DNA from 2 places in the Mycobacterium sp. NGS58 genome. Region 2 is predicted to be linked to the other one. Evidence: predicted binding sites of a transcription regulator. Region 2 holds the regulator's gene; the other holds the start of a gene.
The links. The regulator LexA, encoded in region 2, represses DNA repair genes until DNA is damaged. The targets are predictions, from matches to a motif close to CGAACANNTGTTCG.
Positions count from the first base shown of each region.

Region 1 (14,610 bases), on a different contig from region 2:
ATTGCGGTAGTGCACGGCCACCCCGAATCGCTTGTGTTCCACCACGACACCGGGGATCGCGCCGAGCCGGTCGCGCAGCTGACCGGCCGCCTGCTCGAGCACCGGGATGGCGGCGGCCGCGTCGTCGTTCTGGTGGTGCGTGCCGTCGGGGGCGGTCAACTCGAAACCGTGGCTGCCCGCATACCAGACACCGGGTACGCCAACGCGTTTCGTCACGTCGGCGAGATCGCGGCCGGACAGCACCGCGACGGGGCACCGCGCGGCCAGCTTTTCGAGCGCTTCGGTCGCGCCGGCGACAGGCAGCGCCGAGTCCGGGTCGTCGACGATGTCGGAGAGCGTCCCGTCGAAGTCGAAGAACACGGCCGGTCGCCGGTCGGCCAGCCCATCGGCCAAGGCCTGCGACGCATCGGGCAGCTGAGACATGCGGCGGTCGCCGGTCCGCACCGTGAGCTCGTCCAGATCGGCGACCACCCCGTCGGCCCCCGCCTCGCGTAGCGCGTTGCCGTGCCCGGCCGGGTCGACGCCGATCACCAACGCGAAACCCGCGGCGCGCGCGGCCTCGACGCCCGCGGCGTCCCCGGCCACCACGACGCAGCGGCCGGGCCGCACCCGCAGACCGCTGGCCGCCCGCACCGGACCGTCCGCCGAAATGACGGCGGCCCCCACCCCGGTCTCGCGCAACTGTCCGGCCAACGGGGAGCCCAGCGCGGTGTCGGTGTCGGTGTCGAACAGCACCGCGTCATGGCGGCGCGGGTCGACGATGACCGGCCCGGACTTGCCCATTGACCTACCTTCTCACGGTGGTCAGCGGCGTGGAGAACGGGTCAGTGACGCGCGCGCCCCGGCGCCGACGGATACGTCGGCGGCACGGGCCGGGCCAGCCGGCGCGCGGGACGCCTGCGGGCAAACAGCAGCACGGAGTCCTCGCCGAGGGCCACCAGGCGCGCCATGCCCAACTCGATGCCCGCGGCCAACTGCTTGACGTCGAACGCATCGCCCTGTTCGGTGGTGATCCCGAAGACCAGTTCGTCGCCGTAGCTCAACACCGCGACGCCGGTATGCAGCGCCGTGGCGGTCGGGGGGATCGGCAGCAGCCGTTCCAACGTCTGGCCCATCATCCGAAGGTGACGGCGCGGCCCGGGCACGTTGGTGGCCAAGGTCACGATCGCGCGCTGCGGAAGGCGGGAGAGCAACTGTAAGGCGTTGCTGCGCAACGCGGTTGGCAGGAAACCGATCATCGACTCCACGATGCCGGCCGGTCGGGGCTGGGCGATCTGCTTGGCCTGCCACCTGGTGTGCACCGTCTGCAACCGCCGCACCGGGTCGTCGTGCTCGACGGGCAGGTGCGAGAGGATCGCCGAGCGGACCGGCATCGGGGCCAGGGTGCGCAGCGAGTCCGCCCGCGGTTCCTCGCCGCGCCCGAGCAGCGCCGTGCGGAACCCCTCGGTGACGGCGGCGAGCGCGACGTCGTTGGCGCTGACACCGAATTTGCGGCAGACGCTGTCGACGTCGGCGATCGGGACCCGCACCGTGGTGTAACGCCGTGAGGCGGTGGCCGCCTCGGCGCCCACGGACGGCCACATCGCGCCGAGGAGGGCGCCGGTGAGATTGCCGGCTGCCGACGAAGCCCGCCAGAGCGCGTTCACCCAACCCGGCCTGGCCGCGGCGGGTGGCGAAACCTGTTTTCCCGCAGCGCTGTTGGCGAAGGTATCGGCGTCGGCGTCGTCACACAGCCTGCTGATCAGGCGGGCGGCGGAATTGCCGTCGAGCAGACCGTGATGGGTTTTCATCAGGATTGCCCACCGGTTGCCGATCAGGCCCTCGATGACCCAGCACTCCCACGGTGGGCGGTCCAGATCGAGGGGCCGCTCCAGGGCGTGGGCGATGGCCCGCGAGAGTTCGGCCTCGTCGCCGGGGTCGGGAATGGCTATCCGGCGCATGTGGTGGGCCAGGTCGAAGTCCGGGCAGTCGATCCATTCCTGGTTCAGCGGATGCGCCCGCAGCAGCTGCGTGCACCGAGGGATCGGCTGGATGCGTTCCGCCAGAAGGTGTTTGAGCCGCTCGTAGTCGGGCGCGGTGCCGTCGACGATGGCGACCGCGCCGATGGCCAAGCCCGCATGCCGATCCGGATCGTGGGCCTGCAGGAACGCCGTGTCCAGTGTCTGTGCCATGCCGGCTCCCGTTAGTCCGCTTTCTTGAACTTGTGCCAGTATCTGTCGGCCCCGCGGTCCGCGGTAGTACCCGCACGTTAAGAGCTTGTTTAAGAGTTGAAGAGCGGCTTAACAACCGTTGTGCTGCGCCGGGGTCAAATCGAACACCAGTTCGATATACTCGGGCCCGTGGGCTGGTTCAACGGACCGCCGAGCTGGGCGGAAATGGAGCGGGTGCTCGACAGCAAGCCGCGTCATGCCGGGGAGTCGGCGGGCCCGGAATCCGACGGCCCGCTGTCGCGCAGGCGCGCGACCTACCAGCCGCCGGATGACGGCCGGGCGTCCCGCTCGTCCGTCGCTTATGCCGAACTGCATGCGCATTCGGCGTTCAGCTTCCTGGATGGCGCGAGCACACCCGAGGAGCTGGTCGAGGAGGCGGCCCGGCTGGACCTGCGCGCCCTGGCGCTCACCGACCACGACGGCTTGTACGGTGCGGTGCGGTTCGCCGAAGCGGCGGCCGAGCTCGACATGCGCACCGTGTTCGGCGCCGAACTGTCGCTGGGCCCGGGCGCCCGCACCGAGCAGCCGGATCCGCCCGGTCCGCACCTGCTGGTGCTGGCCCGCGGTGCCGAGGGTTACCGGCGGCTGTCGCGGCAACTGGCCGCGGCGCATCTGGCCGGTGGCGAGAAGGGCAGGCCCCGTTACGATTTCGACGCGCTTACCGAGGCCGCCGGTGGGCACTGGCACATCCTGACCGGGTGTCGCAAAGGGCATGTCCGCCAAGCGCTTTCCGAGGGCGGCCCATCGGCGGCGGAGCGCGCGCTGGCCGATCTGGTGGATCGGTTCGGGGCTCACCGGGTCAGCATCGAGTTGACCCATCACGGTCAACCGCTCGACGACGAACGCAACGGGGTGCTGGCCGCGCTGGCCCCGCGCTTCGGTGTCGGCGTCGTCGCCACCACCGGTGCGCATTTCGCGGGGCCGTCGCGACGGCGGCTGGCCATGGCGATGGGCGCCATCCGGGCCCGGCAGTCGCTGGATTCGGCCGCCGGGTGGCTGGCTCCGCTGGGCGGTTCGCACCTGCGCTCCGGTGAGGAGATGGCCCGGCTGTTCGGGCATGTGCCCTTTGGGGGCCCTAATGTGGTGACCGCGGCCGCCGAGCTGGGCGAGCAGTGCGCGTTCGGGCTGGCGCTCATCGCGCCGCAGCTGCCGCCGTTCGACGTGCCCGCCGGGCACACCGAGGACAGCTGGCTGCGGCAGTTGACCATGACCGGGGCGCGCGATCGTTACGGGTCGGCCGAGCACGCGCCACGCGCGTATGCGCAGATCGAACACGAACTGAAAGTCATTGCCCGGCTGACGTTTCCGGGCTATTTCCTGGTGGTACACGACATCGCCCGGTTCTGCCGGGAAAACAATATCCTGTGCCAGGGCCGGGGATCGGCCGCCAACTCCGCGGTCTGTTACGCCCTTGGTGTCACCGCCGTCGACCCGGTGGCCAACGAGTTGCTGTTCGAGCGCTTTCTGTCGCCGGCCCGCGACGGTCCCCCCGACATCGACATGGACATCGAATCCGATCAGCGCGAAAAGGTCATCCAGTACGTCTACGACAAATACGGCCGCGACTACGCCGCCCAGGTCGCCAACGTCATCACCTACCGGGGAAAGATCGCGGTGCGCGACATGGCCCGCGCCCTGGGCTTTTCGCAGGGGCAGCAGGACGCGTGGAGCAAGCAGATCAGCCACTGGAACGGCCTGGCCGACTCACCCGATGCCGACGGCATCCCCGAACCGGTGGTCGACCTGGCGAACCAGATCCGGAACCTGCCTCGCCACATGGGCATTCATTCCGGCGGCATGGTGATCTGCGACCGCCCCATCGCCGACGTGTGCCCGGTGGAGTGGGCGCGCATGGAGAATCGCAGCGTGCTGCAGTGGGACAAAGATGACTGTGCGGCAATCGGTTTGGTCAAATTCGATCTGCTCGGGCTGGGGATGCTCTCGGCGCTGCACTATGCCATCGACCTGGTGGCCGAGCACAAGGGGATCGAGGTGGACCTGGCCCACCTCGACCTCTCCGAGGCGGCGGTGTACGAGATGCTGGCCCGCGCCGATTCGGTCGGCGTGTTCCAGGTGGAGTCGCGCGCGCAGATGGCCACGCTGCCGCGGCTGAGGCCGCGGGTTTTCTACGACCTGGTGGTGGAGGTCGCGCTGATCCGCCCCGGCCCCATCCAGGGCGGCTCGGTGCATCCCTACATTCGCCGGCGCAACGGACTGGACCCCGTGGTCTACGACCACCCATCGATGGAGTCGGCGCTGCGAAAGACGCTGGGAGTGCCGCTCTTTCAGGAGCAGCTGATGCAGCTCGCGGTCGACTGCGCCGGATTCAGCGCCGCCGAGGCCGACCAGCTGCGCCGCGCCATGGGGTCCAAGCGCTCGACCGAGCGCATGCGACGGTTGCGCGGCCGGTTCTACGAGGGCATGCGCACGCTGCACGGCGCCGACGACGAGGTGATCGACCGCACCTACGAAAAGCTGGAAGCCTTCGCCAATTTCGGCTTTCCCGAAAGCCACGCGCTGAGCTTCGCGTCGCTGGTGTTCTACTCGTCGTGGTTCAAGCTGCACCACCCGGCGGCGTTCTGCGCGGCGCTGCTGCGGGCCCAGCCGATGGGGTTCTACTCGCCGCAATCGCTGGTGGCCGACGCCCGTCGGCACGGCGTGACGGTGCACGGCCCGGACGTCAACGCCAGCCTGGCGCACGCCACCCTGCACAACGCCGGAACCGAGGTCCGCCTCGGTCTTGGCGCGGTCCGCCATATCGGCGACGACCTCGCCGAGCGGCTGGTCGACGAGCGAAAGATCAACGGCCCCTTCGTATCCCTGCTGGACCTGACGACCCGGCTGCAGCTGTCCGTGCCGCAGACCGAGGCGCTGGCGACGGCCGGGGCGCTGGGTTGCTTCGACCTGTCCCGGCGCGAGGCGTTGTGGGCGGCCGGGGCCGCGGCCACCCAGCGGCCGGGCCGGCTGCCCGGGGTGGGATCGTCGTCGCACATCCCGGCGCTGCCCGGGATGAGCGAGCTGGAACTGGCCGCCGCCGACGTGTGGGCCACCGGCGTCTCCCCGGACAGTTATCCGACGCAGTTCCTGCGGGCCGATCTGGACGCGATGGGGGTGGTGCCCGCCGAGAAGCTGGGCTCGGTGCCCGACGGCGACCGCGTGCTGATCGCGGGCGCGGTCACCCACCGGCAGCGGCCCGGCACGGCGCAGGGGGTCACCTTCATCAACCTCGAGGACGAAACCGGGATGGTCAACGTGCTCTGCGTGCCGGGGGTGTGGGCGCGGCATCGCAAGCTGGCGAACTCGGCCCCGGCGCTGCTGGTGCGGGGGCAGGTCCAAAACGCCAGCGGCGCGATCACCGTCGTCGCCGAACGGCTGGGCCGCATCTCCCTGGCGGTCGGCTCCAAGTCTCGCGACTTTCGGTGATTCCGTAACCTCCAGACATGACCCTCAATCTGTCCGTCGACGAACTGCTCACCACCACCCGTTCGGTCCGCAAACGCCTCGACTTCGACAAGCCGGTAGGCCGCGACGTCCTGATGGAATGCCTCGAACTGGCGTTGCAGGCGCCCACCGGCTCCAACTCGCAGGGCTGGCAGTGGGTGTTCGTCGAAGACGCCGACAAGAAGAAGGCGCTCGGCGACATCTACCTGGCCAACGCCCAGCCCTACCTCAGTGCGCCGAAGCCCGACTACGGCGAGGGCGACACCCGCGGCGAGCGGATGGGCAAGGTCGTGGATTCGGCGATGTATCTTGCCGAGCACATTCACGAGGCGCCGGTCTTGTTGATCCCCTGTATCCAAGGGCGCGAAGACAAGTCGCCGTTGGGTGGCGTCTCGTTCTGGGCGTCGCTCTTCCCCGCGGTGTGGAGCTTCTGCCTGGCGCTGCGCTCGCGCGGCCTCGGCTCCTGTTGGACGACGCTGCACCTGCTGGGCGACGGCGAGCGCAAAGCCGCCGACGTGCTCGGCATTCCCTACGAGAAAATCAGCCAGGGCGGCCTGTTCCCGATCGCCTACACGAAGGGCACCGACTTCCGCCCCGCCAAGCGGCTGCCCGCCGCGGAGCTGACGCACTGGGACACCTGGTGATCAAACCGCCCCGGCGTAACCGTGCTGCCGCCAGGCTTCGTAGACCGCGATGGCCGCGGCGTTGGACAGGTTCAGCGAGCGCCGCCCCGGCAGCATCGGGATGCGCACCTGCGCGGTGACGTGCGGGTCGGCCAGCGTCGCGGCGTCCAGCCCGGTGGGTTCGGGACCGAACATCAGCACGTCGCCGGCCCGGTAGCGCACGTCGGCGAACGAGGTCGGTGCGTGCGAGGTGAACGCGAACACCCGCTGCGGTGACAGCGCCGCCCAGGCGGCCGCCAGCGACGCGTGCACGGTGACCGATGCGAGGTCGTGGTAGTCCAGGCCCGCCCGGCGCAGCTTGGGTTCGGCCAGGTCGAAACCCATCGGCTCGACCAGATGCAACTCGCAGCCCGTCGCCGCCACCGTCCGGATGGCGTTGCCGGTGTTGGGCGGGATCCGCGGCGCGTAGAACATCAGCTTGAACACAACGCCGATAATGGTCGCATGGTCGAGCAGAGCATCTGGATGCAGAAGGTCGCTGCCGATCCGGGGCATTCGCAGTGGTACATCGAGCGTTTTCGTGCCATGGCCCGCGCCGGCGACGACCTGGCCGGCGAGGCCCGGTTCGTCGACGCCATGGCGCCCCGCGGCGCACGAATTCTCGACGCCGGCTGCGGGCCCGGACGCCTGGGCGGGTATCTGGCGAAGGCCGGTCACGATGTGGTCGGCGTGGACGTGGATCCGGCGCTGATCGAGGCGGCTGAGCAGGACTATCCCGGTCCGCGCTGGCTGGTTGGCGATCTCGCCGAGCTGGACCTGCCCGCGCGCGGCATTGCCGAACCCTTCGATGTCATCGTCAGCGCCGGCAACGTCATGGCCTTCCTTGCCCCGAGCACCCGCGTCCAGGTGTTGAGCCGGCTGCGGGCCCACGTGGCGCACGACGGCCGGGCCGCGATCGGCTTCGGCGCCTACCGCGAATACGAGTTCGCCGACTTTCTCAACGACGCGGCCGACGCGGGCTTCGCGCCCGACCTGTTGCTGTCGACTTGGGATATGCGCCCGTTCACCGACGATTCCGATTTCCTCGTTGCGCTTCTTCGGCCCGCGTAGGCTCACGCGCTGCGGTGTTTGCCAGGGGCGGTCGCGCGGGTGCGGCGGCACCTTGGAGGAACCTGTCTGCTCAGTAACGATTCTGGTGGCATGCGCCGCAGGCTGTCATACTCGTCGGATTGCCACACCTACACGCACACGCGTATTTGGCGCGGGGCGGGCCAAATAAAGCAGGAAGTTTCATGAGCCTCTCGTTTCCTTCAGCGCTCAGCGTCAGCGCAGCGGCCGTTCGCGCGGCCGCGATGACGTGACCATGTTCACCCGCCCGGCCGGCCCGGCCGAGGCGGATGTCGCAGAGCCCGCACCCGACAGCGGTGCCGGGGCCGCGCGTGCCAAACGCCCGCCGACCTGGTCACTGAGCAACTGGCCGGTGCGCTGGAAGGTGCTGGCGATCGTGCTGGTCCCGCTGGTATTGGCGACGGTGTTCGGCGCGCTGCGCATTCACGGCGCCATGGCCAACGCGGCCGGGCTGCGGCTGGCCGCCTCCCGAGCCGACGTGGTGCCGGTGATCACCAAGTACATGTCGGCGCTGGACGTCGCGCTGGTGGCCAGTTCCACCGGACGCGACCTCGAGGGCGCCAAGAAGAACTACGAGGCGCGCAAATACGAGCTGCAGGCCAGGCTGGACGACACCGACGTCAGCGCCGATGTCAGCTCTGGGGTGAGCAACCTGCTCGACGGCGGCCAGATGCTGGTGAACAAGGCGGCCGACCCCAGCCTCGGTTTGCGGGAGCGGGTGACGCTCTACGCGCCGATCCTGTTGACGGCAGAAGACGTCATCAACGCCTCGGTCCGCGTCGACGACGAAAAGATCCGCGCCCAGGCGCAGGGTCTGAGCCGGGCCGTCGGCGCCCGCGGACAGATGACGATGCAGAAGATCCTGATCACCCGCGGGGCCGAGCTTCCCGAGCCGCAGCTGCGGACGTCGATGATCACCCTGGCGGGCACCGAGCCGTCGACGCTGTTCGGCATGAGCGAGGTGCTCGGCGCCGGATCGCCCCAGGCCAAGGCGCTGCAACAGCAGATGGTGAGCCGGATGGCGATCATGTCCGATCCGGCCAGCGTGCTCGTCGACAACGCCGACCTGCTGCGTTCGATCCAGACCACCGACGACATCGCCGATCAGGTCATCAAGGACTCCACCGCGTCGGTGACCAAGTCGGTGCACGCCCAGGCCGCCGAGCGGCGCTCGGCCGCGATCACCGACGCCGTCCTGGTGCTGGCCGCCATCGTGATCGCGCTGGTCGTCGTGCTGCTGGTGGCGCGCGCCCTGGTGCGGCCGCTGCGCATCCTGCGTGACGGCGCCCTCAAGGTCGCCCACACCGATCTCGAAGAGGAGATCGCGAGCGTGAAAGCCGGTGGGGCCGAGCCGGTTCCAACCCCGCTGCCGGTGTATACCACCGAGGAGATCGGCCAGGTCGCGCACGCGGTCGACGAGCTGCACAACCAGGCCCTGTTGCTGGCCGGCGACGAGGCGCGGTTGCGGCTGCTGGTCAACGACATGTTCGAGACGATGTCGCGGCGCAACCGCACGCTGGTGGACCAGCAGCTGGCGCTCATCGACCGGCTGGAGCGCAACGAGGAGAACCCCGACCGCCTCGACAGCCTGTTCCGGCTCGACCACCTCGCGGCGCGGCTGCGCCGGAACAGCGCGAACCTGTTGGTGTTGGCCGGCGCGCAGCTCGCCCGCGACCAGCGCGACCCGGTGCCGCTGGCCACGGTGATCAACGCCGCGGTGTCCGAGGTCGAGGACTACCGCCGGGTCGAAGTCGCCGGGATGCCCGACTGTGCGCTGATCGGCTCGGCCGCGGGCGGGGCCATCCATCTGTTCGCCGAGCTGATCGACAACGCGCTGCGCTACTCGCCGCCGACGACCTCCGCCCGCATCTCGGCGTCCCGCGGCGGCGACGGGGGAGTCGTGGTGCGGATCGCCGACGCCGGCCTGGGGATGAACGACGCCGACCGGCGCATAGCCAACATGCGGCTGCAGGCCGGCGGCGACGTCAGCCCCGACAACGCCCGGCACATGGGTCTTTTCGTCGTCGGCCGGATCGCGGCCCGGCACGGGATCCGGGTGGGGCTGCGCGGCCCGGCGGCCAACGAATCGGGCTCGGGTACCACCGCCGAGATCTACCTGCCGCCGACGGTGCTCGCCGGGCTGGCCGCCGCCGAATCGGCGCCGCCCCGCCACATTCGCGCGGTCTCCTCCTCGAGCGCCGAGCTGGCCGGCGTGACCGCCGCCGCGGATGACACCGAGCAGGATGACGGCCCGCGGGAGCCGGCGGTGCACGCCGCCCCGGATGCGTCCGGGCCGTCGGTCACGTTGCTGCCGCGCCGCAACCCGGGATCCAGCGGTATCACCGAAGTCCCCGCCCCGCCCGCCGAGCAGCAGCCGAGTCGCCAGCGCCGCGAGCTGGCGACCCCCTGGTGGGAGAAGACGCCCAAGTCGGCGCCGGCTCCCGAGAAACCGGCGCCGGCGCGGGCGGCGTCGGACACCTCGGCGTTCTTCTCCGCCCGGTCCCGGGAGGCCGACGGCCGCACGGAGTCGCGGCCAGACCTGCCGGCGCGACCCGCCCCGGTCTCGTCCATCCCGTCGGCCCCAAAGACCCAGGCGGGTCCGGCCGACGACGACGTCATCTACCGGCGGATGCTGTCGGAGATGCTGGGCGACCCGCACGACCTGGCCAACAGCCCCGACCTGGATTGGCAGTCGGTCTGGGACCGCGGCTGGACGCTGGCGGCCGCGGCCGACGAGAAACCCGTCGAGGCGCACACCACCGACCACGGCCTGCCGGTGCGCACGCCGGGCGCCCGGCTGGTACCCGGGAACGCCAACAGCGCCGACCTGGACGAGCCCGCCGAGCCCGAGCAGGGCCAAAACGGCCGATCGCACCGGGAGCCGCAGCATGCGGCCACTGGACCTGTGGCCCGGGACCCCGAGGCGGTTCGCGCCTCGTTCAGTAGCCATTTCGGTGGCGTGCGCACCGGACGCTCGCACGCCCGTGAGACCGACCAAGGATCCGACCAACAATGACGTCATCGGACAATTCCCTTGACTGGCTGGTGACCAGGTTCGCCCGCGAGGTCCCCGGCGTCGCGCACGCGCTGCTGGTATCCGTCGACGGGTTGCCCATCGCCGCCAGTGAGCATCTCCCGCGGGAACGCGCCGACCAGCTCGCGGCCGTCGCCTCGGGGCTGGCCAGCCTGGCCACCGGGGCCGCGCAGCTGTTCGAGGGCGGGCAGGTGCTGCAGTCGGTGGTCGAAATGCAGAACGGCTACCTGCTGCTGATGCGCGTGGGGGACGGCTCGCACCTGGCGACGCTCGCGGTGGCGTCGTGCGACATCGGTCAGATCGGCTACGAGATGGCAGTCCTGGTCGAACGGGTGGGCGGCGTGGTCCAGTCGACCCGCCGGTCGGCCGTGCAGCAGCACTCGTGAGCGCCGATGGATAGTTCCGAGAACTGGCCGGCGCACCGCAAGGGGAACCTGGTCCGTCCGTACACCCTGACGTCGGGACGGACCGACACCAACGTCGACCTTCCCCTCGAGGCGCCGATTCAATCGCTGCAGGCCGGGCTGACGCACCGGTGGCCGCCCAACGACCCGCGAGGCAGAATCATTCAACTGTGCGTCGACAGCCCGTCCGTCGCCGAAATCTCGGCCCGTCTGGATCTTCCGCTGGGTGTGGCGCGCGTCTTGGTCGGAGATCTCGTGCTGTCCGGCTACGTTCGAGTGCACAAGACGTTGTCCGAGCGTTCGACCAGAGATGAGCGCCACGACCTCATAGGAAGGACACTGCGTGGCTTACGCGCACTCTGACGTGCAGCGCGATTCCGGCGCCCACGCGTCGACCAAGATCGTGATCGCCGGCGGATTCGGGGCCGGCAAGACGACCTTCGTCGGGGCGGTGTCGGAGATCATGCCGCTGCGCACCGAGGCGATGCTCACCGACGCCTCGAACGGCGTCGACGCGCTCGAGGCCACCCCGGACAAACGAACCACCACCGTCGCGATGGATTTCGGCCGCATCACGCTGGCCGAAGACCTGGTGCTGTACCTATTCGGCACGCCGGGGCAGCGCCGCTTCTGGTTCATGTGGGACGACCTGATCCGCGGCGCGATCGGCGCGGTCGTGCTGGTCGACTGCCGCCGTCTGCAGGACAGCTTCGCCGCGGTCGACTTCTTCGAGCACCGCAACCTGCCGTTTCTCGTCGCGGTCAACGAGTTCGACGGCGCGCCCCGCTACCCGGTCGCCGAGGTGCGCGAGGCGCTGACCCTGCCGACGCACATCCCGGTGATCACGGTCGACGCCAGGGATCGCCGGTCGGCGACCGACGCCCTGATCGCGGTCAGCGAATACGCCCTGGCCAGCCTGTCGGCCAATTGACCACGCGGTGGGTCGACCAGGAATTCGAGGCCCACGACTTCACCGACGACGACCTGTCCAGGGTGCAGACCGAGCGGGTCGTGTTCACCGAATGCAACTTCAGCGGCGCCAACCTCGCCGAGTCGGGACACCGTGGCTCGGCCTTCCGTAATTGCACGTTCCGGCGCACGTCGTTGTGGCACAGCGCCTTCCACCAGTGCACCATGCTGGGCTCGGTGTTCGTGCAGTGCCGACTACGGCCGATCACCTTCGACGAGGTGGATTTCACGCTGGCCGTGCTCGGCGGCATCGACCTTCGCGGCGTCGACCTGAGCGGCTGCCGGCTGCGGGAAACCAGCCTGGTGGAGGCCGACCTGCGCAAGGCCGTGCTGCGCGGTGCGGACCTGCGCGGGGCGCGGACCGCCGGCACCCGGCTGGACGGCGCCGACCTGCGCGGCAGCACCGTGGATTCGACGCTGTGGACGACGGCCTCGCTGGCCGGTGCCCGCGTCGACGTCGATCAGGCCGTGGCGTTCGCCCTGGCCCACGGGCTGCGGCTGGACGGCGACGGCTGAGCGCTCAGCGGGGGAGCCGGATGCGCCAGCGCACCAGCGCGGCGTAGGCGACGGTGAGCACCGCGAGCATGCCCATGTCGAACAGCCAGGCCGCCGGCGTGTGCTCGAAGTGGCTGTCCCGCGGGCTTTGCGGGCCAGGCGACACGGCCCACAGGTCGACCGTCGAGCCCTGGGCCGCGTAACCCCACCGCGAGGGCACCAGCCAGGACAGCTGGTCGAGGAAGATTCGATGGGTGACCGGCACCATGCCGCCGGACAGCACCATCTGCATCATCAGAGACACCACCAGCAGCGGCATGATCTGCTCGTTCGAGCGGGCCAGCGCGGAGAGCAACAGGCCGAGCATCGCCGCCGCCACACACGTCGTCGCGACGCCGGCGAACAGCTCGAAAGTGGCTGCGAAACGGGACGTGCCGAGCAGCACCGCCGGTCGCGTCGGGGGCCCCTTGCCCACCACCACGATGGCCGTGGCGATGGCGGCCTGAATGACGGCGAACGTGCAGAAGACCGCGACCTTAGCCAGCAGATAGGCCGTGCTCGACAGGCCGACCGCCTGTTCGCGGCGGAAGATCGGCCGCTCACCGATGAGGTCGCGGATGGTCAGCGCCGTTCCCATGAACACGGCTGCCATGGTGAGCAGGGTGAGGATCATCCCGGCTTCGCCGGCCGATTCACTCACCGGATCCGCATAACCGAAACCGACCGTGCCGGGAACGGTCAGCGAGAGCGCGCCCATGACGAACGGCAGTACCGCCAGGAACAGGAAGTAGGCACGGTCCGAGACCACCAGCCGGACCTGGCGGCGGGCGATCGTGGAGAACTGGTGGCGCTTACTGGTGTGCGCCGGCACGCCCAGCTCGGCCGGCGCCTCGGTCTGCGTGGGTGGCGGGGGTCTGTTCTGGGCGAGAAAGCGGCGGTTGGCCTCGTCCGGGTCGGCGCCCACCTTGGCGAAGATATGCGCCCAGTTGGTGGTCCCCATCGCGGAGCCGATCTGGCCGGGCGGGCCGAGGTACGCCGTCTTGCCGCCGGGCGCCATCAGCAGCACCTGGTCGCAGACGTCGAGGTAGGTCAGCGAGTGGGTGACCACCAGCACGACGCGGCCCGCGTCGGCCAGTTGTCGCAGCATGGTCATGACCTGCAGGTCGAGCGCCGGGTCCAGGCCGGAGGTCGGCTCGTCGAGGATCAGCAGCGACGGCCCGGTCAGCAGTTCCAGCGCCACCGAGGCGCGTTTGCGCTGGCCTCCGGAGAGCTTGTCGACGCGGGTGTCCGCGTGCGCGGTGAGGCCCAGCTCGTCGAGGACCTGGGCGACGACCTGCGCGCGATCGGCTTTGCTGGTATCGGGCGGCAGGCGCAGTTCAGCTGCGTAGCCGAGCGCCTGGCTGACCGTGAGCTGGCGGTGCACGACGTCGTCCTGGGGGACCATCCCGATCCTGGTACGCAGCGAGGCGTACTCGCTGTGGATGTCGTGCCCCTCGAAGGTGACCGAGCCCGACGACGGCGTGGCATACCCGGCGATCAGCCGCGACAGCGTGGTCTTGCCCGCACCCGACCCGCCGATCAGCGCGGTCAGCGTGCCCGGCCGGGCGACCAGCGAGATCCGCTCGAGGAGGTTCTTGCCCCCGATGCCGAAGTTGACCTCGCGCACCTCGAGGCCGCCGGCCCGGGTCGCCGCCTCCTGACGGCGAACCAACACGCCGCCGTGGAACACCAGGTCGACGTTGCCGATGGTCACCACGTCGCCGTCGGTCAGCGCCGCCGACCCGACCTTGACGCCGTTGACGAAGGTGCCGTTGCTGCTGTTCGCGTCGCGGATCTCGGCGCCGGTCGGGGTCGGGTTCAGGAAGGCGTGATGGCGTGAGGCCAGCACATCGTGCACGACGATGTCGTTGTTGAGCGCGCGCCCGATCCAGGCGGAGCGACCGGCCGCCGGCCGGCGCTCGGATTCGCCCCCAGGGACGCTGACCCATGTGGTGGGGAACTCCCCGGCGTCGCTGCTCCTGCCGGTCGGCGGGTTCGGCGCGGCGGGATGCGGCCCGGACTGCGGTACCGCGCGGGTCGCGGCCTCCGGCGGGACGATCGGGACGGCCGACCTGCGCTGTGTGTCTCGCCGGGGGAACGGACGCGACGGGGCCGAGGCGGGCGGCCTTGGGGGATGCGCGGCCGGCCGGGCCGGGCCGGCGGCCGCGGGTCGCGGGGGCGCCGAGGCGCCGGGCGCGGCGGTGATGATCGGGATGGACTTCGTGGTCGGCGGGAGCAAGCCGACGTTGCCCATGCCCACTTCGAAG
Region 1 is NZ_JCALCO010000038.1:11,565-26,174, forward strand. It holds gene otsB (trehalose-phosphatase) at 1-783, opposite strand, end outside; gene AC5Y4H_RS24560 (wax ester/triacylglycerol synthase family O-acyltransferase) at 825-2,171, opposite strand; gene AC5Y4H_RS24565 (error-prone DNA polymerase) at 2,340-5,633, shown strand; gene AC5Y4H_RS24570 (nitroreductase family protein) at 5,651-6,295, shown strand; gene AC5Y4H_RS24575 (tRNA (cytidine(34)-2'-O)-methyltransferase) at 6,296-6,760, opposite strand; gene AC5Y4H_RS24580 (class I SAM-dependent methyltransferase) at 6,779-7,384, shown strand; gene AC5Y4H_RS24585 (sensor histidine kinase) at 7,638-10,418, shown strand; gene AC5Y4H_RS24590 (serine protease inhibitor) at 10,415-10,822, shown strand; gene AC5Y4H_RS24595 (DUF742 domain-containing protein) at 10,829-11,203, shown strand; gene AC5Y4H_RS24600 (GTP-binding protein) at 11,184-11,771, shown strand; gene AC5Y4H_RS24605 (pentapeptide repeat-containing protein) at 11,768-12,325, shown strand; gene AC5Y4H_RS24610 (ATP-binding cassette domain-containing protein) at 12,330-14,610, opposite strand, start outside.
Region 1: AC5Y4H_RS24565 (error-prone DNA polymerase) is a predicted target of LexA. The motif match lies at 2,312-2,325, and genes of this name have one in related genera.

Region 2 (14,610 bases):
CGGGCGGCCTGGCGCGTGATCACACCGACGAGCGCCTCGCTGCGGGCCGGGTCGTCGGCCGCGATGACCGCCTGTAAATCGGCGCGGCTCGGGTAGAGCCGTCGGCCTTCCAGCACCGCGGCGGCCGCCAGCGGGGAGGACGCGGGATCGTCGACCAGGCCGCTGGACCCGCAGCCCTCGGCGCAATGCCAGCGACCGCCGATCGCGACCTGGTCGACCAGATGCGTGGCCCACAGCTCGATGTCGTGCTGTGACAAGGCTTCTGCGAGCGCCACCGACAGCTGCCGGTATTCCTCGTTGCAGCTTGGACAGTGGGCCCCGTCTGCGTCGACAATCACCGCGATCACGGCCCCGGGGGCGGCCGCGGCGGCGACCTCCGCCAGATGCTCAACCCGATCGACAAGCTCCTCGGAGAGGTCCACGCGCATCACCGAGCCGAGTTTCCCGTCGCCCAATGACACTAATATCAATGAATTTTCGGGTACGAAGCCGAGAACGGCCGGCAGCGCGGCGATAAGTGCACCGGGGCGGGATAGTTCGAAGTCATCTCGATGCGTCGTCATGAGCACCCACGCTGACGGGCGCCACCGTCAATCGGTGCGCACGGGCACGGGCCCGGCAGCCGACCTGTGGATGAACCCAGCACTGTGCGTTGTGCTGCCTTACTGTTTAAGCCATGAGTTCGGCGCCAGAGTACGACATGGTGGTCATCGGGTCCGGGCCCGGCGGACAGAAGGCCGCCATCGCATCGGCCAAACTCGGTAAGTCGGTCGCCGTCGTCGAACGCGGCCAGATGCTCGGCGGTGTGTGCGTCCAGACCGGCACCATCCCGTCAAAGACGTTGCGCGAGGCGGTCCTGTACCTCACCGGGATGAGCCAGCGCGAACTCTACGGCGCGAGCTACCGCGTCAAGGAGAAGATCACCCCGGCCGACCTGCTGGCCCGCACCCAGCACGTGATCGGCAAGGAGGTCGACGTGGTGCGCAACCAGCTGATGCGCAACCGCATCGACCTGCTGATCGGTCACGGGCGTTTCGTCGACCCGCACACCATCGAGGTCGAAGACCCGTCGCGGCGCGAAAAGATCACCATCACCGGAAAATACGTCGTCATCGCCACCGGCACCCGGCCGGCGCGGCCCTCCGGCGTCGAGTTCGACGAACACCGGGTGCTCGACTCCGACGGGATCCTCGATCTCAAGTCGCTGCCGACGTCGATGGTGGTGGTCGGCGCCGGCGTCATCGGCATCGAGTACGCCTCGATGTTCGCCGCACTGGGCACCAAGGTCACCGTGGTGGAGAAGCGCGACGACATGCTCGACTTCTGCGACCCGGAGGTCGTCGAGGCGCTGAAGTTCCACCTGCGCGACCTGGCGGTGACGTTCCGGTTCGGTGAGGAGGTGACCGCGGTCGACGTCGGATCGGCGGGCACCGTGACCACCTTGGCCAGCGGCAAACAGATTCCCGCGGAGACGGTGATGTATTCGGCCGGGCGGCAAGGCCAAACCGACCATCTTGATCTGCACAACGCCGAGCTGGAGTCCGACAACCGAGGGCGGATCTTCGTCGACGACAACTTCCAGACCAAGGTGCCGCATATCTATGCCGTCGGCGACGTGATCGGCTTTCCCGCCTTGGCCGCGACGTCGATGGAACAGGGACGGCTGGCCGCCTACCACGCGTTCGGGGAGGCGTCCGACGGCATCACCGAGCTGCAGCCCATCGGCATCTACTCCATCCCCGAGGTCTCCTACGTCGGCGCCACCGAGGTGGAGCTGACGAAGAACTCGGTGCCCTACGAGGTCGGCGTGGCCAGATATCGGGAGCTGGCCCGCGGCCAGATCGCCGGCGACTCCTACGGGATGCTCAAACTGCTGGTCTCCACCGAGGACCTCAAGCTGCTCGGCGTGCACATCTTCGGCACCAGCGCCACCGAGATGGTGCACATCGGCCAGGCCGTGATGGGCTGCGGCGGCACCGTGGAATACCTGGTGGACGCGGTGTTCAACTACCCCACGTTCTCCGAGGCCTACAAGGTGGCGGCGCTCGACGTGATGAACAAAGTTCGGGCGCTCAACCAGTTCCGGCACTAACCCGACGATGGCGGCCCGTCCCCCGCACGCGGTGTGCCCCCAACGCCCGGCTCAGCCGGCGATCAGCACTAACAGGCGTCCTGGAGGTCGTTCGGGACCGGATCGCCGGGTCCGCCGGCCTCGGCGCGGGCCAGGAGCTCCGCGGTCTGCGCGTCGAACGGCGCCGAGTACGACATGTTCGCGGCGCAGCCGCCCCGCTCGAGACCACCGATCACCCCGATGAGCGTGGTGCCGCTGACCCAGGGTGCACCGCTGGTGCCGTCCACCAGCCCTTCACACGCCAAGGCGGGAAAGCCGGTGTCGGTGACTGATGTGCTGGCCTGACACCCGATGGGCGAGCCGCCCACGCCGGCCGGATACCCGAGCACGGTGACGCGGCTGCCCGCCGGCGGCGTCACACCCAGCGTCAGCGCCAGGCCGGCCCGGGACTCGACGGGAGCGCCGGCCTCGTTGCTGACCCGCGCGATCGCGTAGTCGGCGTGCGGGTCCTTGCTGGCCGTCCAGCGCGGATCGAGGTAGACCGCGTCGGCCTTCCACACGTCGGCGGGGCCGGGTGGCGCGTCCCCGGCGAAACCGGGAACGAAGGTGATCAGCGAGGCTCCGGCCAGGCAGTGCGCGGCGGTCATGATCAGGTTGCCGCCCGTCGAATGCACCACCGAACCGGTGCACACGTGCAGCGGGCCCCCGTCGATGAAAATCGCCCCGATGCGCCGGTCCGGCTCGACCGGGCCCGCGACGGCCTTCTGCTCGGGCTGGCTGAGCCGCTGCACCGGGCCGCCGACGCGCGGGGCGGAGACCGGAGCACCCGAAACGTGGTCGACCGGACGGTGACACGACGTCAACAACGTCGCCACCCCCACCACCGAGCACAGCATCAGGATCCGAATGCGCATCGCCTTCATCATGCCTGACCGGCGGGCGGCAAGCCGACTCCCACACATCGCGGTGCGCCAAGCGGTTTACCGGCGAGCGCCCGGGCGACCCTGCGGGTGTCGTTTGCGGATGAGGAGTGAGAATTATCGCGTTCCAGCTAACAGGGTGAACGCGATGTTCGCTGATAGATGTTGGTGCCGACCGATTCGAGGGACACTTGGTAGGGCACCCTGGAGAGAACCTCGAGAGGAGGCGATCGGAAATGGCTCACCATCAGGACCCAGATGACGAGTACCAGCCAGGGCAGGCTGGCATGTATGAGCTCGAGTTGCCGGCGCCGCAATTGTCGACGTCCGATGGTCGCGGCCCCGTGCTGGTGCACGCCCTGGAGGGATTTTCCGACGCCGGTCATGCCATCAAGCTGGCGGCCGCGCATTTGAAGGCGGTATTGGACACCGAGTTGGTCGCATCCTTCGCGATCGACGAATTGCTGGACTACCGCTCGCGGCGGCCACTGATGACGTTCAAGACGGATCACTTCACCCACTACGAGGATCCCGAGCTGAGCCTGTACTCGATGCGCGACACGATCGGCACACCGTTCCTGTTGCTGGCCGGCATGGAACCGGATCTCAAGTGGGAGCGCTTCATCACCGCGGTGCAGCTGCTGGCCGAGCGCCTCGGAGTGCGCCAGACCATCGGCCTCGGCACGGTCCCGATGGCGGTACCGCACACCCGGCCCACCACTATGACCGCGCACTCGAACAACCCTGAGCTGATCGCCAACTTCCAGCCCTGGATCTCCGAGATCCAGGTCCCGGGTAGCGCCTCCAACCTGCTGGAATACCGGATGGGCCAGCACGGTCACGAGGTCGTCGGCTACACCGTGCACGTCCCCCACTACCTCACGCAGACCGATTACCCGGCCGCCGCGCAGGCCTTGCTCGAGCAGGTCGCCAAGACCGCGTCACTGGAGCTGCCGCTGACCGCGTTAACCGAAGCGGCCGAGGTGATTCGGGCCAAGATCGACGAGCAGGTGGAAGCGAGCGCCGAGGTCGCTCAAGTGGTGGCCGCGCTGGAGCGCCAGTACGATGCCTTCATCGACGCTCAGGAGAACAGATCGTTACTAGCGCGCGACGAGGATCTGCCGAGCGGCGATGAGCTGGGCGCAGAGTTCGAGCGATTTCTGGCCCAGCAGGCGGAGAAGAAGTACGACGACGACGACAAGTCCTGACCCACTCAGCATGACGCCCTAGCCCGACCGCCCTTAGCCCGGCCCGACACCAAGGTTGGCGATATGACCGAGCGGAAGCGCAATCCCACGCTCCGCCCGGTGCGTGAAGTAACCGCACCCAGACTCGAGTTCCGCACCATCCACGGTTACAAGCGGGCCTACCGCATCGCGGGTTCCGGGCCGGCGATACTGCTGATCCACGGCATCGGCGACAACTCCACCACCTGGAATACCGTGCAGGCCAAGCTCGCCCAGCGTTTCACGGTGATCGCCCCCGATCTGCTCGGCCACGGGCAATCAGACAAGCCGCGCGCCGACTACTCGATCGCGGCGTACGCAAACGGGATGCGTGACCTGCTCAGCGTGCTCGACATCGAGCGCGTCACTATCGTCGGCCACTCGCTGGGTGGGGGTGTGGCGATGCAATTCGCCTACCAATTCCCGCATTTGGTGGAAAGACTGATCCTGGTCGGGGCCGGCGGCGTCACCAAGGACGTCAACTTCGTCCTGCGCTGGGCCTCGCTGCCGATGGGCAGCGAAGCGATCGCCCTGCTGCGGTTGCCGCTGGTGCTGCCGGCGGTTCAGATCATGGGACGTGTTCTGGGCGCGGCGCTGGGCAGCAGCGGGCTGGGTCGCGACCTGCCCAATGTGCTGCGCATCCTCGACGACCTGCCCGAACCGACGGCGTCCGCGGCGTTCAGCCGGACGCTGCGCGCCGTGGTGGACTGGCGCGGGCAGATCGTCACCATGCTCGACCGATGTTATTTGACCGAAGCCATCCCGGTGCAGATCGTCTGGGGCACAAAGGATGTGGTGGTTCCAGTCCGGCACGCTCGGATGGCGCATGCCGCGATGCCCGGCTCCCGTCTCGAAATCTTCGAAGGCTCGGGGCACTTCCCCTTCCATGACGACCCCGCCCGCTTCATCGACGTCGTCGAGCGCTTCATCGATTCCACAGACCCCGCCGAGTACGACCAGGCCAGCCTACGCCAACTGCTGCGCACCGGCGGCGGCGAGCAGGCCGTCTCGGGCCCCGCTCCCACTCGCGTCGCCGTGCTGAACGCCATGGGTTCCGACGAGCGCAGCGCCACCTGATCACCTCGATCGACGCGGCCCGTGCAGGCGCCGTACAGTCGGCCCATGGGGATCCGCGTGGCGGTGCTGCGGGTGTTCGCCGATTCGGACGGCAACTTCGGTAATCCGCTGGGCGTGGTGGACGCCCGCCAGGTCCAGCCCGCCCAGCGGCAGCGGTTGGCAACCCAATTGGGCTACAGCGAGACGGTTTTCGTCGACTTCCCGGCCCCCGGCTCCGCCAGCGCGCACGCCGCCATCTACACGCCGCGAACCGAACTGCCCTTCGCCGGCCACCCGGCCGTCGGCGCGACATGGTGGCTGCGCGAGAACGGTTCGCCGATCAACACCCTGCAAGTGCGGGCCGGGATTTTGCAGGTGGGTTACGACGACGACCGCGCCAGCATCAACGCTCGCGCCGAATGGGCGCCTGACTTCGCCCTGCACGAATTCTCTTCCGCCGACGAGATTCTCGCCGCCGACCCGGCGGACTATCCCGACGACACCGCGCACTACCTGTGGGCCTGGACCGATCGCGCGGCCGGGTCGGTGCGGGCGCGCATGTTCGCCGCCAACCTCGGTGTGGTCGAGGACGAGGCGACCGGGTCCGCGGCGATGCGGATCACCGATTACCTGAGCCAGAGCCTGCGGATCATTCAGGGCAAGGGCTCCGTGATCGACACGAGGTGGAGCGCCGAGGGCTGGGTCGCCGTAACCGGGCGGGTCGTCAACGACGGTGTGAGACAACTCGACTGACGACGCCCCGCCGGGCGGGTGCTTTAGCGCTGCCGGTGTAACACGGCGGCGAGGTGGTCCTGCAGCGGCTGCCCAACCGCACCCATCTGCACCGTGTAGGAGAGCTCGTCGCCGTCGATGCGGAACGAACGGCCGAGCGCGGTCACCTCTTTGGCGGTGGGCGTCAACCCCACCGCCGTGGTCGACATCTGCATTTCGATGAGGTCACCGGTGACCGAGTAGGTGCCGACCTCGATTTCGGTGATACCGCTGGGGTGCGCCAGAACCAGTTCGATGTGACCGGGCTGTGGCACCCGAAGAAAACCGGTTTCGGCGTGCAACGGCTTGCCGTCGGCTACCGCCTTGGTTTTCTGGCCGTAGCTCAGAAAGGGCTTGCCGACGTGGGCGAACACGACTTCTTCGAGATAGTCGAAGGGCGGGATGGTCGGGTATTTACCCGCTCCCTTGCCGGACCAGGTCCCAAGGAGCGGGGCCAGCGCCGCAAGGTCGGGATGCAAGTCAATGGGCATGAGAGCGAGCCTAGCCCGGTGACGATGCGGGCCGGGACGGCCGGCGGCGTCAGCCTGGGGCTGCCACTCCGCGGTGATCGCGCAGGGCCTGGATCTCGCGTTCGAAATCGTCCGCGGACTCGAACGACCGGTACACGGAGGCGAACCGCAAGTAGGCGACTTCGTCCAGGTCGCGCAGGGGCCCGAGAATGGCCAAACCGACCTCGTGACTGGGTATCTCCGGCGAGCCCGCGGCACGGACGGTGTCTTCGACCTGTTGGGCCAGCAGGTTCAGCGCATCGTCGTCGACCTGACGTCCCTGGCAGGCCCGGCGGACGCCGCTGATGACCTTCTCCCTGCTGAACGGTTCGGTGACGCCGCTGCGCTTGACCACCGCCAGGACCGCAGTCTCCACGGTGGTGAAACGTCGTCCGCATTCGGGACAGGAGCGGCGGCGGCGGATGGCCTGGCCTTCATCGGTCTCGCGCGAGTCGATCACCCGCGAATCGGGATGGCGGCAGAACGGACAATGCATGACCGCTCCTTCATCGCGCCGACAAGGTACCGCAGGACCTTGAGCGTACCCGCGCGCTGACCAGCACTGCTAATGGAGCCGCCGGGCGTGTGGGGTCACCGCCGGCGTCAGCAACTGTCGGCCCAAAGCGGTTTCTGCACAACGGTGCTCAGCCGACCGGGGCGATGAGGGTCTGGCCCGCCATCAGGTTGGGCGAGCGAAGATCGTTGAGTTCGCGGATGCGGTCGGCGACCTGGATGGTCGGCGCGCCGGGCGCCACCCGGTGCGCGAAATCCTGCAGCGACTCCCCCGCGTCGACACGGACGACGGCGAGCCGGTCGGGAACGTGGGCCGCCGAGTTCGTGGAATCGCCGTTGAGCACCTGACCGACGTTTGCGACGAGGCCCAGCCACAGCGTGATTGCGCCGGCGGCCAGCGCCAGCCCAATCGTCGACGCCCAGGTAGTGGCGCGCCTGCGGTGCGGAGCGACCGACATTGCCACCCCGGTGCCGTAGTAGCGCGTGGCGGCGCCCGCCGGCCGCGACGGCACGGGCCGGCGGGACCGGGCCAGCCCGTCCCGTCCGTAGCGAGCCCCCTGGACGGGTCCATTGATCGGGCGCCGAAGACTGCTGGTCCGCGGCGCTGGCGTGTGGATGACTGTCATCTTCTTTCCTCCGGTCAACTAGCTCTCGCTCGTGTGTTCGACAGTAATCGCCTGTATGTTCGAATCCGAACATTTGAGCGAAGCGTGTCGCACGAGCAAACGCTAGATCACACCACCGACAAGTTCGTCGGCCTCTACCACTGTCACGAGGACACAAATACCCGATATCTCGAAGAGTTACACATTTGTGATTCGCGCGAATTCGGACGCTTTCCGCCGAGCGGCCGAACGACGCGACACGCCACTCGAACACATGTTTGATTCTCGTTCGCGGTGCGGCTACATTCAGTGCCATGGGCGACAGCAACGACATTTCATCGGCCGGCCCCGAGGGTCGGCTGCACTCCGTGGATTCCTCGCTGACCGAACGGCAGCGCACCATTCTGAATGTCATCCGCGCCTCGGTCACGAGCCGCGGCTACCCGCCGAGCATCCGGGAGATCGGCGACGCAGTCGGTCTGACGTCGACGTCATCGGTCGCGCACCAGCTGCGCACCCTCGAGCGCAAGGGGTACCTGCGCCGCGACCCGAACCGTCCGCGAGCCGTCGATGTCCGCGGGGCCGACGACGACGTGGCGGCGCCCGCCACCGAGGTGGCCGGCTCGGACGCCTTGCCGGAGCCGACGTTCGTCCCAGTGCTCGGGCGCATCGCGGCCGGCGGACCCATCCTGGCCGAAGAGGCCGTCGAGGACGTCTTTCCCCTGCCGCGCGAATTGGTCGGTGAAGGCACGCTCTTCCTGCTCAAGGTCGTCGGCGACTCGATGGTCGATGCCGCGATCTGCGACGGCGACTGGGTGGTGGTCCGTCAGCAGAACGTCGCCGACAACGGCGACATCGTCGCGGCGATGCTGGACGGCGAAGCCACGGTCAAGACGTTCAAGCGCGCCGGCGGTCAGGTGTGGCTGATGCCGCACAACCCCGCGTTCGATCCCATCCCGGGCAACGATGCGAGCGTGCTGGGCAAGGTCGTCACCGTCATCCGCAAGGTCTGACGCGCGCGGGCTGAGTCAGTCAGCCCTGGTGAAGCCGTTGGCCTGCGCGACCTCTTCGCTCGAAAACCAGAGTTCGGCGAGCGTGTCCTGATACAGATCGCTGCCCGGCAGGTAGTACAAGCCGTAGCGAGCACTGGCCTTGATGGGGTATCCGTCGGGCGCCTGGTACGGGTCATCGAGCGGCAGGTGGATCGTCGGTCGCCCGTCCGGTCCAGCCAGGCCGTTCTCCGAGGCGTCGTCCGCGGCGTGCCGGCCGCTTCGTGCCGGACGCCCGGCCTCGACCGCATCGGCGACCACGGCGGCTCCCACCGCGGTGTCCGCCACGTCGGCTTCCGTCGCGGTGTCCGCTGCCGGTTCGACATCCGGTTCCGGCGCGGCGAGGTCAAGGTATTCGTCTTCCGGCTCAGCGGTTTCCAGGGCGCCGTCCACGGCGTCGCCTTCCGGCGGGGTGCTGGGAACGGCGACGTCGGGAGACTCGTCGTACGGATACGTCTCCGCCACATAAGCCGCGTCGGGGCCGTCCGCGTCGGCGTAGGCGGCGTCGTCCGCCGTCTCGGGCTCGGCAACCTCGGGGACGGCGTCGGTGTAGTCCGTGTAGTCGGCCCCGGCCTCGGAATAGTCGGCCTCTGCCAGCATCTCCCCGGAGACGACCGGGATCGAGTCGGTGTCCACCGCGTCGGGGTCTTCCTCCTCGAACCCGTAGTCGCTTTCGGCAGGACGCTGACGTTGCCAGCTGACCCGCCCGGCGTCCGGTTCCGGTTCAGGCTGGTGCGTCGCGCCGAGCCCGAACGAGTCCGCGCTGACGTCAGCGTCGTCGTGCCCCCAGCGATCGTCGGGGTCGTAGCCGAAGTCCCCCCGGCGGCCCGGCGCGTAGGCCGCGGCCTCGTCGTGGACGGGCCGGCGCCGCCGGGAAACGAACAGTAACCACGCCAACAGCACGAGCAGCGCCACCACCGGAATGGCGGCCACCAGCCACCACCAGTGCCAGGCGGACTTCTTGGCATGCGCCGGCATGGCCGAATTGCTCGGCTGGTCCTGACCCGACACCTGCAGGCCGGACAGCAGCGGCGCCAGGTTGGACGGTTCCGTGCTGAACGTGTTCTTCGCCCGGTTCCACGAAATCTTGCCGCCGGTGAACTGCTGGGAGACCACGTCGCCGGTCACGGCCTGGTCGCCGACCGGGGCACCGAGTTTGCCGGCCGGAGCGCGCAGCTTGTCCCACGCAACCTTCATCGCCCCACGCACAACGAAGGCGCCGTGGTCGGGCGTCCAGAAGATGACCGGCTTGTCGGCCGCGGAGAAGGTGGCGATGCGGCTGGAACGCCCGATGTTGCCGTCGGTTTCGTTGGTGGTGGGGAATCCCAGGTCGCTGCCGACCGGCCCGCCCAGTGACTCGTACTTGGCCAGGATGTCGCTCTTGAGGGCGTTCGCGCCGGTGGCCGGGGTGAAGAACACCTTGCCACCGGCGAAGTTCTGGGCGATGCCGTCGCCGCCGACCGGGTATTGCCCGCCCTGCTTGGCGCCCAATGGTCCCGTGGGGCCGCCCGCCGCGCGCCAGGCGGTGTTGATCGCCGCCGTGGGATCGATCGCCACCTGCAGGCCCTTGAGCTGGTCGGCCAGCGCCGGCGGTTCGGTGGTGAACTGTTTGGTCTGCCGGTTCCACGAGACCTGGCCACCGCTGAATTTCTGTGAGGACACCTCACCGCTGTAGGTCTCGTCGCCGACCGGCACACCGAGAACCCCGCCCGAGCTGCCCAGCTTGTCCCAGGCGGTGTTCAGAGCACCGCGCACCACGTGCGGGCCGTGCTCGGGCGTCCAGAAGATCACCGGCTTGTCGCTGGCCGAAAAGGTGATCACCCGGCTGTCCGGGCCGGCGAGACCCGGAACTTCGTCGATGGCCGGGAAGCCCAGATCGCTGCCGGCCGGGCCGCCCAGCGACTCGTATTTCTCCAGGACGGGTCCGTAGGCGAACCTGGCTCCGGTCGCCGGGGTGAAGAACATCTTGCCGCCGTCGAAGTCCAGGGCGAAACCATCCCCGACGGGATATACGTCGCCCTTGCGGGCGCCCAATGGCGAGGTGTCGCCGCCGGCCTTATCCCATGCGGCCATGATCGCCGCCTCGGCGTCGCCTATCGGACTCGCCACCGCGGTGGGGGCCAGCAATACCGCGGCCAGTGCGGTGGTCGTCAAGCTGACCAGCGCGCTTCCGATCAGCTTGCGCATGTGACCTCTCTGCACCTTCACCAAGCCTCCCAGCCGGCGGACATGGCTCTTTCTGCGACTACACCTGCATAACCGGCGACCGGGCGGTACTTGCGCCGGAAATGGACCCGCGCTCGATCGGCCTTATCGTCGGGCTCGCATAACTTTGCTCCAGCCAAGAAGAAATGCGAAGTCAAATCACGAATTTTACAAAAACGGATACCCCACCGATGTCGAAATGATGCCGGCCCATGGCCCAATCGCGATCCGCCCTGGCACCGTTCGCGTGGTGTCGCGGATATCGCACGGAAATGCGGCGGGAATGCCCCATCGAGTGATGCCGCCGGACTGCCGACTCGCACACCAGAATTGCGAAGGCCGCGGTCGCGCGGCGGGCATGAGCCGGTAGCGCGAGCACGGGGCTGACAATGCGCGATGTCACGGTCGGCGCACCCGAAACACATGCGCCGACGGTACGTGAGCCATCAGCGCATTCACGCTCTACCCCCGAACAATCAGCTCGGTTTGACGCTCGCGGCGCGGTGCGAGACAGCAGACGAATCTCCGTCGCGCGCAGCGATTGCCGCACATCCCTGCGCCGATATCGTCCGCGGGTGTTGCGATCGCTGCCCGCGATCCAGCAAACGAAATGCTAGACGCCGAGGCCGCGGCCGATGATTTCCTTCATGATCTCGGTCGTGCCGCCGTAGATCGTTTGCACCCGCGCATCCAGATAGGCACGGGCAACGGGATATTCACGCATGTAGCCGTAGCCACCGTGCAGTTGCAGGCAGCGGTCGATCAAATGGACCTGTTTTTCGGTCGAGTACCACTTGGCCATCGCGGCCTGCTCAGCCGTCAGCTTGTGGTCCAGGTGCAGGCGGAGGAACTCGTCGACCATCATGCGGACCACGGTCGCCTCCGTGGCCAGCTCGGCCAGCACAAAGCGACTGTTCTGGAAACTGCCGATCGGCTTGCCAAATGCCTTGCGCTCCTTGGTGTACTGCACGGTCTGGTCGAGCACCTGCTCCATGGCCGCGGCGGCCATGATGGCGATCGAGATGCGTTCCTGCGGCAGGTTCTGCATGAGGTAGATGAATCCCATGCCCTCCTTGCCCAGCAGGTTTTCGGCCGGCACCTGGACGTCGGTGAACGACAGCTCGGCGGTGTCCTGGGCGTCGAGCCCGATCTTGTCCAAGTGGCGCCCGCGCTCGAAGCCCTCCATGCCCCGCTCGACGGCGAGCAGCGAGAAGCCCTGAGAGCCCTTTTCCGGGTCGGTCTGCGCGACCACGATCACGAGGTCGGAGTTGATTCCGTTGGTGATGAAGGTCTTTGAGCCGTTGAGCACGTAATGGTCGCCCTGCTTGACGGCACGGGTCTTGATGCCCTGCAGATCGCTACCAGTTCCCGGTTCGGTCATCGCGATCGCCGTAATCAGCTCGCCGGTGCAGAACTTCGGCAGCCAGCGTTGCTTCTGCTCCTCGGTGGCCAGGGCCAACAGGTACGGCGCCACGATGTCGTTGTGCAGGCCGAAACCGATGCCACTGTAGCGGCCGGCGGTGGTTTCCTCGGTGATGATCGCGTTGTACCGGAAGTCGGGATTGCCGCCGCCGCCGTACTCTTCGGGCACCGCCATGCCGAGGAAGCCTTGCTTGCCGGCCTCGAGCCACACACCGCGGTCGACGATCTTCTCTTTCTCCCACTCGTCGTGGTACGGCGCGACGTGGCGCTCGAGGAAGCCGCGGTAGGACTCGCGGAACAGGTCGTGCTCTGATTCGAAAAGAGTGCGCTGGTATTTGATGGCGCTGCTCATGAAAGACCTCCGGCGACTGGGATTCCTGCAGCCCAAGATATACCAACCGGACGGTTGGTAGACAGCCGGCGGGGTCGCCTAGCGTCGGGTCGAGCAGGTCGGGACGGCGAGCGCCGCGGAGTTCCCCGGGTGCGTTCAGGACGCGGAGAACTCGCGCAACCTGCCGGCCAGGGCCAGCGGAACCCGCGCCCGGATGTGGGTGCCCTCGGCGTTGTGCTCCTCGTGCTGGACGCGCCCGTCCGCGTGCAAGCGGGCCACCAGGTCGCCGCGGTGGTACGGGATCACCACGTCGACGGCGGTGTCGGCCGGAACGGCGAGCTCGGCGATCCGGCGGCGCAGGGCGTCGATACCGTCGCCGGTGCGCGCGGACACGAACATGGCGCCCGGCAGGGCATGGCGAAGCTTGGCCAGCGTCAAATCGCTTGCGGCGTCGACCTTGTTCACCACCACCAGCTCCTGGGGCGCGGCACCATCGCGGTCGGCCCCGTAATCGGCGACGACTTCCGAGACCACCTGGCGGACCGCGTTGATCTGCGCCAGCGGGTTGACGTCGGAGCCGTCGACGACGTGTACCAACAGGTCGGCGTCGACCACTTCTTCCAGCGTGGAGCGGAAGGCTTCGACCAGTTGGGTGGGCAGGTGCCGGACGAATCCGACGGTGTCGGTGAGCACATAAGAGCCGGGCGTCTTGGAATTGGGGTAGAACTCGGCGCGTCGGGTGGTGGGTTCCAGGGTGGCGAACAGCGCGTCCTGGACCAGCACTCCGGCCCCGGTCAGCGCGTTGAGCAGGCTCGACTTGCCGGCGTTGGTGTAGCCGACGATGGCGACCGCAGGCAAATCGCTGTGCACCCGCCGGCTGCGCTGGGTGTCGCGGACCTGCTTCATGTCCTTGATCTCGCGGCGCAGCTTGGCCATGCGCTCGCGGATGCGCCGCCGGTCGGTCTCGATCTTGGTTTCACCGGGACCGCGCAGGCCCACGCCTCCCCCGCTGCCGCCGGCACGGCCACCGGCCTGCCGCGACATCGACTCACCCCAGCCACGCAGCCGCGGCAGCATGTACTCCATCTGGGCCAGCGAAACCTGCGCCTTGCCCTCCCGGCTGGTGGCGTGCTGGGCGAAGATGTCGAGGATCAAGGCGGTGCGGTCGATGACCTTCACCTTGACCGCCTTCTCCAGTGCGGTCAGCTGCGCCGGGGAGAGTTCACCGTCGCAGATGACGGTGTCGGCGCCGGTCGCCAGCACCACTTCGCGCAGTTCGGCCGCCTTGCCCGAACCGATGTAGGTCGACGGGTCGGGCTTGTCACGGCGCTGGATCAACCCCTCGAGCACCTCGGAGCCGGCGGTTTCGGCCAGCGCCGCGAGCTCGGCCATGCTGGCCTCGCTGTCCGCGGCGGTGCCGTCGGTCCACACGCCCACCAGGACGACCCGCTCGAGCCGGAGCTGGCGGTATTCGACTTCGGAGACGTCGGTGAGTTCGGTCGACAGGCCGGCGACGCGGCGCAGCGCCGACCGATCTTCGAGGGCGAGTTCGCCCGTGCTGGGCTCCGGGATTGCCGGAGCGTGGTCGCGAAATTCAGGTTCTGTCATAGGCAATAAGAGATGATGCACGCGAAAGCGGTGTCGCGCACCTGATTTAACGCTGCTGTTCGCGCCACCATTCCTCGCTGAGTTCTCCATGGGCTACCAATACGGACGGTCCGCGCAGGAAGCTGGTGGCGTCGGTGATGGTGACGACGACGTCGCCGCCGGGCACGCGCACGGTCAGGGTGCCGGTGGCCGCGCCGGCACCGGCCAGCGCGGCGACCGCGGCCGCAACCGTTCCGGTGCCACACGAGCGCGTTTCGCCCACTCCCCGCTCGTGCACGCGCATGTGCACCGCCCCATCGTCCGGTGCGGTGAGGATCTCGACAT
Region 2 is NZ_JCALCO010000008.1:61,735-76,344, forward strand. It holds gene AC5Y4H_RS09975 (DUF4192 domain-containing protein) at 1-563, opposite strand, end outside; gene sthA (Si-specific NAD(P)(+) transhydrogenase) at 677-2,092, shown strand; gene AC5Y4H_RS09985 (trypsin-like serine peptidase) at 2,161-2,997, opposite strand; gene AC5Y4H_RS09990 (proteasome assembly chaperone family protein) at 3,228-4,199, shown strand; gene AC5Y4H_RS09995 (alpha/beta fold hydrolase) at 4,263-5,294, shown strand; gene AC5Y4H_RS10000 (PhzF family phenazine biosynthesis protein) at 5,340-6,026, shown strand; gene AC5Y4H_RS10005 (peroxynitrite isomerase) at 6,050-6,535, opposite strand; gene nrdR (transcriptional regulator NrdR) at 6,585-7,049, opposite strand; gene AC5Y4H_RS10015 (LysM peptidoglycan-binding domain-containing protein) at 7,198-7,692, opposite strand; gene lexA (transcriptional repressor LexA) at 7,986-8,684, shown strand; gene AC5Y4H_RS10025 (LGFP repeat-containing protein) at 8,700-10,907, opposite strand; gene AC5Y4H_RS10030 (acyl-CoA dehydrogenase family protein) at 11,539-12,699, opposite strand; gene hflX (GTPase HflX) at 12,835-14,286, opposite strand; gene dapF (diaminopimelate epimerase) at 14,333-14,610, opposite strand, start outside.